One region of the Bordetella tumbae genome, then DNA from elsewhere that is predicted to be linked to it. Evidence: predicted binding sites of a transcription regulator. Region 1 holds the regulator's gene; the other holds the start of a gene.
The links. The regulator LexA, encoded in region 1, represses DNA repair genes until DNA is damaged. The targets are predictions, from matches to a motif close to ACTGTATNNNNATACAGT.
Positions count from the first base shown of each region.

Region 2: the regulator LexA is predicted to act here: its motif matches at 1,466-1,483, upstream of ACYVI2_RS04245 (DNA topoisomerase IV subunit B).

Region 1 is NZ_BAAGVG010000025.1:201,588-208,432, reverse strand. It holds gene uvrB (excinuclease ABC subunit UvrB) at 90-2,117, opposite strand; gene ACYVI2_RS27655 (amino acid aminotransferase) at 2,194-3,396, shown strand; gene lexA (transcriptional repressor LexA) at 4,245-4,946, shown strand; gene lon (endopeptidase La) at 5,063-6,845, opposite strand, start outside.
Region 2 is NZ_BAAGVG010000004.1:199,735-205,334, reverse strand. It holds gene rho (transcription termination factor Rho) at 1-932, opposite strand, end outside; gene trxA (thioredoxin TrxA) at 1,051-1,377, opposite strand; gene ACYVI2_RS04245 (DNA topoisomerase IV subunit B) at 1,688-3,649, shown strand; gene parC (DNA topoisomerase IV subunit A) at 3,810-5,600, shown strand, end outside.

The sequences.
Region 1 (6,845 bases):
GGGCCCGCGGCCGCCCTATCAGCCTCACTGAACGGCATCATGAGGCCCGCGCGCTTCGCACCCAGCGACGATGTTTCCAGGCCCTTCGGTTAAGCGGCGCCATCCAACAATACGCGCTGCTTGAGCGCATTCAGCGCATCTCGCGCAGCGGCAGCTTGCTCGAACTCCAGGTTGCGGGCATGGTCTGTCATGAGCTTTTCGAGACGACGAATTTCCTTGGCCACGGCCTTTTCGTCGGTCAAGACCTCGGGACCGATAGCCGCCTCCAGCGTATCGTGACGAACCGGCGCCACGATGCCATCGATGAGCTCGCGCACCGCTTTGTTCACGCCGCGCGCGGTGATGCCGTTGTCCGCGTTGAATTGCAGTTGTTTGTTGCGCCGGCGCTCCGTTTCGTCCATGGCGCGCCGCATGGAGGCGGTGATCTGGTCAGCGTACAGAATGGCATGGCCATTGAGATTTCGCGCCGCCCGGCCGATCGTCTGGATCAAGCTGCGCTCCGAACGCAGGAAACCTTCTTTGTCGGCGTCGAGAATGGCGACCAGTGACACCTCAGGGATATCCAGCCCCTCGCGCAGCAAGTTGATCCCGACCAACACATCAAAGGTGCCCAGCCGCAGATCACGAATGATCTCGACGCGCTCGACCGTGTCGATATCGGAGTGCAAATAGCGGACACGAACACCGTGCTCGGACAGATAGTCTGTCAGGTCTTCGGCCATACGCTTGGTCAAGGTCGTCACCAGCACGCGTTCCTGCGCAGCTACACGCACCTTGATTTCGCCCAGCAAATCGTCGACCTGAGTGCGCGCGGGCCGCACCTCCACCTGCGGGTCTACCAGCCCGGTAGGCCGCACGACTTGCTCGACCACATTGTCGGCGTGTTCTTGCTCATATGCCGCAGGCGTCGCCGAAACGAACACGCACTGACGCATACGCGCCTCGAACTCCTCCAGTTTCAACGGCCGATTATCCAGGGCCGAGGGCAGCCTGAAACCGTATTGCACCAAGGTCTCTTTGCGCGCCCTATCACCCCGATACATCCCCCCCAACTGCCCTATCGTGACGTGGCTTTCGTCGATGAACATCAATGCATCGGAGGGCAGATAATCAATCAGCGTGGGTGGCGGCTCGCCCGCCGCGGCACCCGACAAGTGGCGAGAATAGTTTTCGATACCTTTGCAAAACCCGAGCTCTTGCAGCATCTCCAAATCGAAACGCGTACGCTGCTCAAGCCGCTGCGCCTCGACAAGTTTGCCGTCAGCAGTCAGGAATTTCAGGCGCTCGCGCAGCTCTTCTTTGATCGTCTCGATGGCGCGCAACACGGTATCACGCGGCGTGACATAGTGCGAACCAGGATAGACAGTAAAGCGGGGAACCTTTTGACGTACGCGCCCGGTCAGCGGATCGAACAACTCCAACGTCTCGATCTCGTCATCAAATAGCGCCAGGCGCAATGCCAATTCCGGGCTTTCCGCCGGGAAAATATCGATCGTCTCCCCGCGCACACGGAATGTGCCACGGGTGAAATCCGCGTCGTTGCGCGTGTACTGCATGGCGACCAGGCGCGCCAATATTTCGCGCCGCGAGATGCGATCGCCGGAACGCAGAATCAACACCATCGCGTGATAATCGCCCGGATTACCGATACCGTAGATACACGAGACAGTTCCCACAATCACCGTGTCGCGCCGCTCGAGCAGGCTCTTGGTTGCGGACAGGCGCATCTGCTCGATATGTTCGTTGATGGACGAATCCTTTTCAATGAACAGGTCGCGTGTGGGGACGTAGGCCTCGGGCTGATAGTAGTCGTAGTACGACACGAAATACTCGACGGCGTTCTTGGGAAAGAACTCGCGCATTTCGGCGTACAACTGCGCCGCCAAGGTCTTGTTTGGCGCCAATACCAACGCAGGCCGGCCGAGCCGGGCGATGATGTTGGCCATGGTGTAGGTCTTGCCAGAACCCGTCACACCCAGCAAGGTTTGGCACATCAAACCGTCTCGAATGCCATCGCTCAGCCCTTCGATCGCGCCAGGCTGGTCGCCAGCAGGCGGATACGGCTGATACAAATGAAAGGGGCTGTCGGGGAAATCGACGAATCCAGGAGCTGTCATGCTAGACTGTCTGAGGGTAAACCCCTCATTATCCACAGCAGTGCCTTCCGCGTCTATCTACCCTTAGCGAATCCTCATGAGCTCTCTTTTCGATTCCGTCGAACTTGCGCCGCGCGACCCCATCCTGGGTCTGAACGAACAGTACAACGCCGACACCCGCCCCGGTAAAGTCAATCTGGGCGTGGGCGTGTACTACGATGACGACGGTCGCATTCCCCTGCTGGCTGCTGTGCGCAAGGCCGAAATTGCGCGTATCGAAGCGGCCGCCGCGCGCGGCTATCTGCCTATCGAGGGCATTGCCGGCTACAACAAGGGCGCTCAAACGCTGTTGCTGGGCGCTGATTCCCCGCTGGCCGCCGAAGGCCGCGTGTTGACCACCCAGGCCCTGGGCGGCACCGGCGCACTGAAAATCGGCGCAGATTTCCTGCGTCAATTGCTGCCCCAGTCCAAAGTGCTGATCAGCAATCCCAGCTGGGAAAACCACCGCGCCCTGTTCGAACGCGCGGGCTTCCCGGTCGATACCTACGCCTATTACGACGCCGCGACGCACGGCCTGGATTTCCAGGGCATGCTGGCCTCGCTGCAGGCCGCCCCTGAACAGACCATCGTGGTGTTGCACGCTTGCTGCCACAACCCGACTGGCGTTGATCCTACGGCCGAGCAGTGGCAACAAATCGCCCAGATCGTCAAGTCTCGCAAGCTGGTGCCGTTCCTGGACATCGCTTACCAAGGCTTTGGCGCCGGCCTGCAAGAGGACGCCGCCGTCGTACGCTTGTTTGCAGATCTGGGCCTGACGATGCTGATCAGCTCGTCGTTCTCGAAATCGTTCTCGCTGTATGGCGAGCGCGTGGGCGCCCTGACGGTGGTCGCGGGCAACCAAGACGAAGCCAAGCGTGTGCTGAGCCAGCTCAAGCGCGTGATCCGCACCAACTACTCCAACCCGCCCACGCACGGCGGCACGGTGGTGTCGTCGGTGTTGAACACGCCCGAGCTGTATACGCTATGGGAACAGGAACTCGCCAGTATGCGTGACCGCATCCGTCTGATGCGCGAACAACTGGTCGACAAAATCAAGGCAGCAGGCGCCTCGCAAGACTTCAGTTTCGTACGCGAGCAGCGCGGCATGTTCTCGTATTCGGGCCTGACCTCGGCACAAGTCGACACCCTGCGCGAAGAACACGGCATCTACGCCGTGTCCAGCGGCCGCATCTGCGTCGCTGCGCTCAACAGCCACAATATCGATACAGTGGCCAAGGCTATCGCAGCGGTCATCAAATAAACAGCAGGCGCACTCTCACCTGACTGAAGGACCCGGACGCAAGAACGGGTCCTTTTCTTTTTTGTCGCCGGGCCGCCCCAAGATAAAAACGCCCCCCTCGGGGGGCAGCAAGCCGAAGGCGCAGCGTGAGGGCATTTTTATCGCTGTTCGTGTGGTGGGCGGTTGCTGCTCTTGATTGTCTCTCTGAAGGCGTCCCTGTCGCGTGCCTGAGCGTGGCGCCGGGCCTATCGCACGGACTCGGCCCATGAGCAGGGGCCTCGGTCCGCTGCGCGGACTAAATCCGTGCTCAACGGCCCGGCACCACGCCCAGGCACGCGACAGGGACTCATGATGAGGGAATGCAACGAGGGCTAATGGCCATCAGCTGTTTGTTGAAGCCGACTTTGGCAATGCGATGGGTTGAGCTAGCGCCACCCGCCTAGCCTGAACGTCACTCAACAGCGTTGATACAGCAAAGCGCATGACATCCGTCAATGGCAGACATTGCGAGCAGGAGGTCGGCGTGTAAAAGCCCCGCCGGGCCGTTGAGCCGCGATTTAGCCCGCGAAGCGGGCCGAGGCCCCTGCTCATGGGCCGAGTCGCGGCGATAGGCCCGGCGGGGCTTTTACACGCCGATCTCCTGCGCCAAAAGAACTCCACTCTACGCATGCCACAGACCGCACAACCATGACATCCAAAAAAGACGTCACGCCTTCGGCTTGCTCCCCCCCCGAGGGGGCGCTTTTTGCCGGTACATACCAATGCATATCGTTCCCGCAGTCCTATTCGTCGCCACGTGACTTGCTTTTTTATATAGGCTCGTCCAAAATCCTGCTGTATATTCATACAGTCCGAAGCGGATCATTGCCATGGCTACCAAACTCACCGAGCGCCAACAGGAAATCCTGAACCACATCCGGCAAACGGTGGCACGCACCGGCTTTCCTCCTACTCGTGCCGAAATTGCCCGAGCATTGGGTTTTCGTTCTCCCAATGCCGCCGAGGACCACCTCAAGGCTCTCGCGCGCAAGGGGGCCATCGAGTTGACGGCCGGCGCATCACGCGGTATCCGGCTGATAGAGTCCATTGACCCCGCCACCTCTTCTCATGGTCACGCCACATCGCCTGCCGGCGTTGCAGCGCCATCGAGCCTCGCCAGGTTCGCCGCGGACGCGGTGAGCCGCCTATTGCTGCCGCTGGTAGGCCGCGTGGCAGCAGGCAGCCCCATTCTGGCTGCCGAGCATGTCGAGCGCGAGGTCGGCGTGGATCCTGGACTGTTTGCCCAGACGCCCGACTACCTGCTGAAAGTACGCGGCATGAGTATGCGCGACGCAGGGATCCTCGAAGGCGATCTGCTCGCCGTCAAGCGAGCCACCGAGGCACGCAATGGCCAGATCGTCGTTGCCCGCCTGGGCGACGACGTTACGGTAAAACGCCTGCAACACCGCCAAGGACACATCGAGCTCCTGCCTGAAAATCCAGATTTCTCGCCCATCGTGGTGGATGGGACACTAGACTTTGCGCTTGAGGGCATTGCTGTTGGCCTGATCCGCACGCAGGCACTGCATTAATTAACCGCCATACTTGCTGCCCCTCCAGCAGCAAAAAGCCCCCGAACTCATGCGAGTTGCAATGAATTCGGGGGCTTTGGTGTCATACCGATGGTATGACACGAACCGCTGAAGTCTTAATGCTTGAACACAGGATCACCCGGCGCAGCGGTTTCCGCTGCTTTGGCGACCAAGGGCTCCTTGACGACTTCTTCGTCGGACAGTGGCTCGGGCTGGCGTTCCAGCGCCAGCTCAAGCACCTTGTCGATCCAACGCACCGGCACGATCTCGAGGTGGTTTTTGACGTTGTCCGGAATGTCGGCCAAGTCTTTGACGTTCTCCTCGGGAATCAGCACTGTCTTGATACCACCACGGTGCGCAGCCAGCAGTTTTTCCTTTAGGCCACCGATCGGCAAGACCTCGCCACGCAAGGTGATTTCACCCGTCATTGCCACATCAGCGCGCACCGGAATACGCGACAAAGCCGAGACCATGGCTGTGGTGATGGCGATACCCGCCGATGGGCCGTCCTTCGGCGTAGCGCCTTCGGGGACGTGAACGTGCATGTCGTGCTTTTCGAACACGCTGTCGGCAAAACCCAGACGACGCGCACGCGAGCGTACGACAGTACGAGCGGCTTCCACCGACTCTTTCATCACGTCACCCAGCGAACCGGTACGTTGAATCACGCCCTTGCCAGACATATCGGCGACTTCGATCGTGAGCAAATCGCCGCCGACTTCGGTCCAGGCCAAACCGGTGACTTGGCCGATCTGGTTTTCCTTTTCTGCCATGCCAAAGGTATAACGACGCACGCCCAGGTACTTGCTGAGGTTCTCGGCGTCGACTTTGACGGGCTCGACCGTCTGAGACACAGGCTTGCCCTCGGCCTTGGCCTTGTCTGCCTGAGCTAAGGACTCTTTCACGACCTTGCGGCAGATCTTGCCGACTTCGCGCTCGAGCGCACGCACACCGGCTTCGCGAGTGTAGTAACGCACGATATCGCGCAAGGCGGAATCGTCAACCACTAGTTCAGATTCCTTGACGCCGTTGTTCTTCATCAGCTTGGGCAGCAGATGGTCACGGGCGATATGGATTTTTTCGTCTTCGGTGTAGCCCGACAGACGAATGACTTCCATACGATCCAACAACGCGGGCGGGATGTTCAGCGTATTGCTGGTGGCCACGAACATGACGTCAGACAGATCAAAGTCGACTTCGATGTAGTGATCCTGGAACGTGTGGTTCTGTTCGGGGTCGAGCACCTCGAGCAATGCCGAGGCGGGATCGCCACGGAAATCCATACCGAGCTTGTCGATCTCATCCAGCAGGAACAAGGGGTTACGCACGCCGACCTTGCTCATGTTCTGCACGATCTTGCCGGGCATGGAACCGATGTAGGTACGGCGATGGCCACGGATTTCGGCCTCGTCGCGCACGCCGCCCAGGGCCATACGCACGAACTTGCGGTTCGTGGCACGCGCAATGGATTGTCCCAGCGAGGTTTTACCGACGCCCGGAGGGCCTACCAGGCAGAGAATCGGGGCCTTGACCTTGTCGACACGCTGCTGCACGGCCAGATACTCGACGATGCGCTCTTTGACCTTTTCCAGGCCATAGTGATCGTCATCGAGCACGTTTTCGGCGTTGCTGATGGAGTTGTTGATCTTGCTCTTTTTCTTCCAGGGAAGATTGATGAGCGTATCGATGTAGTTGCGCACCACGGTAGCTTCGGCCGACATGGGCGACATGAGCTTGAGTTTTTTGAGCTCGGCGTCGGCCTTCTTGCGCGCATCCTTGGGCATATGCGCAGCAATGATTTTCTTTTCGAGCTCTTCGATGTCGGCGCCTTCTTCGCCCTCGCCCAACTCTTTCTGAATGGCTTTGACTTGCTCGTTCAGATAATAGTCGCGCTGGCTT
Region 2 (5,600 bases), on a different contig from region 1:
CCACCTTCTTCGAGGTTGCGGGCAGCGCCGAAGAAACGTTTGGGGCGTTGCAGGGCGTTGGCATCGACACCGCCGGTCAGGACCTTGCCCGAAGCGGGCACCACGGTGTTGTAGGCACGTGCCAGACGGGTAATGGAGTCCAGCAGGATCACCACGTCTTTTTTCATTTCGACCAGGCGCTTGGCCTTTTCGATGACCATTTCCGCGACTTGCACGTGGCGGGTGGCGGGCTCGTCAAAGGTCGAGGCGACGACTTCGCCGCGCACTGTGCGCTGCATCTCGGTGACTTCCTCGGGCCGTTCGTCGACCAGCAGGACGATCATGACGGCTTCGGGGTAGTTCGTGGTGATGGCGTGCGCGATGTGCTGCATCATCACCGTCTTGCCCGACTTGGGGCTGGCGACGATCAGACCGCGTTGGCCTTTGCCGATCGGGGCAAAGATGTCCATGATCCGGCCGGTCAGGTTTTCTTCGCTCTTGATGTCGCGTTCCAGACGCATCGGCTGATTCGGGTGCAGCGGCGTCAGGTTTTCGAACATGATGCGATGCTTGATCGCTTCGGGAGCCGAGCCGTTGACCTTGTCGACCTTGACCAGGGCAAAGTAGCGCTCGCCGTCTTTCGGGGTGCGGACCTCGCCCTCGATGGAGTCGCCGGTGTGCAGGTTGAAACGGCGGATCTGCGACGGCGAAATGTAGATGTCGTCGGTACTGGCCAGGTAGGAGGTCTCGGGAGAACGCAGAAAGCCAAAGCCGTCGGGCAGGACTTCCAGTACGCCGTCGCCGAAGATCTGCTCGCCTTGTTTGGCCCGCCGTTTCATGATGGCGAACATCAGCTCTTGCTTGCGCAAGCGGTTGGCGTTTTCGATTTCCAGGCCGGCGGCCATTTCCAGCAACTGCGAAACGTGCAGCGCCTTCAGTTCATTGAGGTGCATCGCGGTGAAAGGGGGATAGTAGAGAAGGGTCTTGGCGGCAGGCCACGGACGGGCCCGCGCGGTAATCTCAGACGGGGCGCCGACCAGGCCGGCGCACGGATTTACAACACGTAGTGTATTACAACGCGCCGTCCAGGAAAGCAGTTAATTGCGATTTCGACAGGGCGCCGACTTTCGTGGCGGCGGCTTGACCGTCCTTGAACAGCATCAACGTGGGAATGCCACGGATGCCGTATTTGGCGGCGGTGTCCTGGTTTTCGTCGACGTTCAGCTTGGCGACCGTCAGGCGGCCGGCGTACTCGGAGGCGACTTCCTCCAGGAGAGGGGCGATCATCTTGCAGGGGCCACACCAGGCCGCCCAGTAATCGACCAGCACCGGCTGACCGGATTTGATCACATCGGCATCGAAGCTTGCATCGCTGACGTTCTTGATTTGCTCGCTCATGGTGATTCTCGGTTCCGCGGCATGATGGGCGTCAGACGCCCCTGCCATTTTTGTTCTACTAAAAGGTAGGTGAGGCATTAAGCATACCACTGTTGAAAACAACAGGGTTTGCCAGTTTTGTGTAGCATGTTGCGTCGTGGTCGACGGAATTCAGAAACTGGCAAACTGCCATTCTGTCATTCTTTGACCTGCAAACTACTTATCCTACCGAATTCGGACTGGTCAGGACGTGCGCATCCTACCTAAGGCCGCGCAAAATCTAGACTTATCCGTAAAATGTCGGTTTTTTTCCACAGATCTTGGGGATAACTTGGCTACACCACGTTACACCGAAGCCTCCATCCGAGTCCTGAAGGGACTGGAGCCGGTGCGTCAGCGTCCGGGTATGTACACCCGCACCGAAAATCCCCTGCACGTCGTGCAGGAGGTCATCGACAACGCCGCTGATGAGGCGCTCGCCGGCTATGGCAAGCAGATCCAGGTCACCCTGCATGCCGACGGCAGCGTGTCGGTCGAGGACGATGGACGCGGTATTCCCGTCGGCCTGCACCCCGAAGAAAACGCGCCGGTGGTCGAATTGGTCTTTACCCGGCTGCACGCCGGGGGCAAATTCGACAAGCAGGGCGGGGGCGCTTATGCCTTTTCCGGCGGCCTGCATGGCGTCGGGGTGTCCGTCACCAACGCACTGGCGACGCGGCTCGAAGTCGTCGTCTGGCGCGATGGCGCGACCAACCGTCTGGTTTTCCAGGGCGGCGATGTGACCGAGCCCTTGGCGCCGTATCCGGAAGCAGGACGCAAAAAGTCCGGCACCCGCGTGCGTGTCTGGCCCGACGGCAAATATTTCGACAGCCCCCAGATCCCGCTGGGCGAGCTGAATCACCTGCTGCGCAGCAAGGCTGTACTGCTGCCGGGCGTGAAAGTCACGCTGATCAACGAAAAAACCGGCGACACCAAAGTCTGGCAATACACCGATGGTCTGCGTGGTTACTTGGCCGAGGCGCTGTCCGGTTCGGAACTGATGGTGCCGTTTTTCGAGGGCCAGCAGTATGCCGGGGCCGATCACGAGAGCTTTGCCGATGGCGAGGGCGCACAGTGGGTCGTGGCCTGGACCGAGGACGGCAATGCGGTGCGCGAGTCCTACGTCAACCTGATTCCGACGCCAGCAGGCGGCACGCACGAGTCCGGTCTGCGCGAGGGCCTGTTCTCGGCGGTCAAGGGGTTTGCCGAGCTGCACAGTCTGCTGCCCAAGGGCGTCAAGCTGTTGCCGGAGGATGTGTTCTCGCGCGCCAGCTTCGTGCTGTCGGCCAAGGTCCTCGATCCACAATTCCAGGGCCAGATCAAAGAACGCCTGAACAGCCGCGACGCGGTGCGATTGGTTGGCGGCTTTGCAAAAAGCGCGCTCGACCTCTGGCTGCACAGCAATGTCGAATACGGCAAAAAATTGGCCGAGTTGGCGATCCGTCAGGCCCAGGCTCGGGCGCGTTCGGCGCAGAAAGTCGAAAAGCGCAAGAGCTCGGGCGTGGCGGTGTTGCCGGGCAAGCTGACCGATTGCGAGTCTTCTGATGCTACTCGTACCGAGGTGTTCCTGGTCGAGGGCGACTCGGCTGGCGGCTCGGCCAAAATGGGGCGCGACAAGGAATTCCAGGCCATCCTGCCGCTGCGCGGCAAGGTCCTGAATTCCTGGGAAGTCGACCGCGACCGGCTGTTCGCCAATAACGAGATCCACGATATTTCCGTGGCGATCGGGGTGGATCCGCACGGCCCGAATGACTCGCCGGATTTGTCGGGGCTGCGTTATGGCCGCATCTGCATCTTGTCAGATGCCGACGTGGACGGCTCGCACATTCAGGTGCTGCTGTTAACCCTGTTCTATCGCCATTTTCCCAAGCTGGTCGAGGCGGGGCACGTGTACGTAGCCAAGCCGCCTTTGTTCCGTCTGGACGTTCCCGCTCAAGGCAAGCGCCCCGCGCGCAAGATCTATTGCCTGGATCAGGGCGAGCTCGAGGCAGCACAAGACAAGCTCCTCAAAGAAGGCGTGCGCGAGGGTGCATGGAGCATCAGCCGATTCAAGGGGCTGGGTGAAATGAATCCGGAGCAGTTGTGGGAAACCACGATGAATCCCGATACGCGACGCCTGTTGCCTGTGGGCTATGGTGCGCTGACCCCCGAGGACACCACCAGCATGTTCGACATGCTGATGGGTAAAGGCGAGTCATCGCAACGCCGTGCCTGGATCGAGGAAAAGGGTAATCTCGCTGAGCTCGATATTTGATTCTGGCCTGATCAGGCAGCCAGACCAACATGGATCAACACTGCCTTGGCCGACCCGGTAAGAACGCCTCCTGGACTGTGCTCTGCACAGTCCGCCCTGCAAAGGGCAGCCAGTGCGTAAGCGCAGCGGAGGCTTTTCCTGACAGCAATTTCGACGACACATGACTGACAGCAATCAACCTGGCTTGTTTGATGAAGCCGCCGGCGGGGCCGATGAGGCCATCACGCTGGGCCGCTATGCCGAGCAGGCCTATCTGGACTACGCCGTTTCCGTGGTGCGGGGCCGCGCCTTGCCCGATGTGGGTGATGGGCAAAAGCCGGTACAGCGCCGTATCCTTTTCGCCATGCAGGACATGGGCTTGGGCCCAGGCGCCAAGCCCGTCAAATCCGCGCGCGTGGTGGGCGATGTGCTGGGTAAATATCACCCGCACGGCGACCAGGCGGCGTATGACGCCATGGTGCGCATGGCGCAGGACTTTTCGCTGCGCTATCCGCTGATCGATGGCCATGGCAACTTTGGTTCGCGCGACGGCGACAATGCCGCCGCGATGCGTTATACCGAAGCGCGTTTGACGCCGTTTTCGCGTCTGCTGCTCGACGAGCTCGACGAGGGCACCGTCGATTTCGCGCCGAACTATGACGGCAGCCAGCAAGAGCCGCAAATGTTGCCGGCACGTTTGCCGGTGATGCTGCTCAATGGCGCTTCGGGCATTGCCGTGGGGATGGCCACGGAAATCCCGTCGCACAATCTGCGCGAGGTGGCGCAGGCTTGTGTCGCGTTGATCAAGCAGCCGAGCCTGCCCGACACCGAGCTGCACGCGATGGTGCCGGGCCCCGATTTCGCCGGTGGCGGTCAAATCATCACGCCGGCGGCCGACATCGCGCAGATCTATCAGGGTGGCCGTGGCTCGCTCAAGGCGCGCGCGCGCTGGCAATTCGAGGAAATGGCGCGCGGTCAGTGGCAACTGGTCGTGCATGAGCTGCCTCCCGGCACGTCCTGCCAGAAGGTCCTCGAGGAAATCGAAGAGCTCACGAACCCGAAGGTCAAGTCCGGCAAAAAGAGCCTGACGGCCGACCAGCAGCAGTCCAAGGCTGTCATGCTGAACTTGCTGGACGCCGTGCGCGACGAGTCCGGCAAGGACGCCGCCGTACGTCTGGTGTTCGAACCCAAGACCTCGCGCGTGGATCGCGATGAGTTCGTCAATACGCTGCTCGCGCAGACCAGCATGGAAAGCAGTGTGCCGATCAACCTGGTGTGCATCGGCACCGATGGCCGGCCGCGTCAAAAGGGACTGCGCGACATTTTGACCGAGTGGGTGGCGTTCCGCACCGACACGGTCGTGCGTCGTACCCGCCATCGCTTGGACAAGGTCACCGATCGCATCCATGTGCTCGAAGGCCGCATGGTCGTGTACCTGAACGTCGATGAGGTCATTCAGACGATCCGCGAATCCGACGAGCCCAAGGCGGCGTTGATGCAGCGTTTCTCGTTGTCCGAACGCCAGGCTGAAGACATCCTCGAAATGCGCTTGCGGCAATTGGCGCGTCTGGAGGGCTTCAAAATCGAGCAGGAGCTGACTGACAAACGCGCCGAACAGGCAAAGCTGCAAGAATTGTTGGATAACCCATCCTCGCTCAAGCGCCTGCTGATCAAGGAAATCGAGGCCGACGCGAAGCAATACGGCGACGATCGCCGCACCTTGATCGAAACCGCCGAGCGCGCCGTACTGGAAACCAAGGTGCTGGACGAGCCCGTCACGGTCGTTGTGTCGCAAAAAGGCTGGCTGCGCGCGCGTCAGGGGCATGGCCATGATGCCTCGCAGTTTGGTTTCAAACAGGGCGATGATCTGTATGGCGCCTTTGAGTGCCGCACCACGGATATGCTGATCGCGGTGGGCGACAACGGCCGGGTATATACCGTCGCAGTTTCCGGTTTGCCCTCGGCGAGAGGC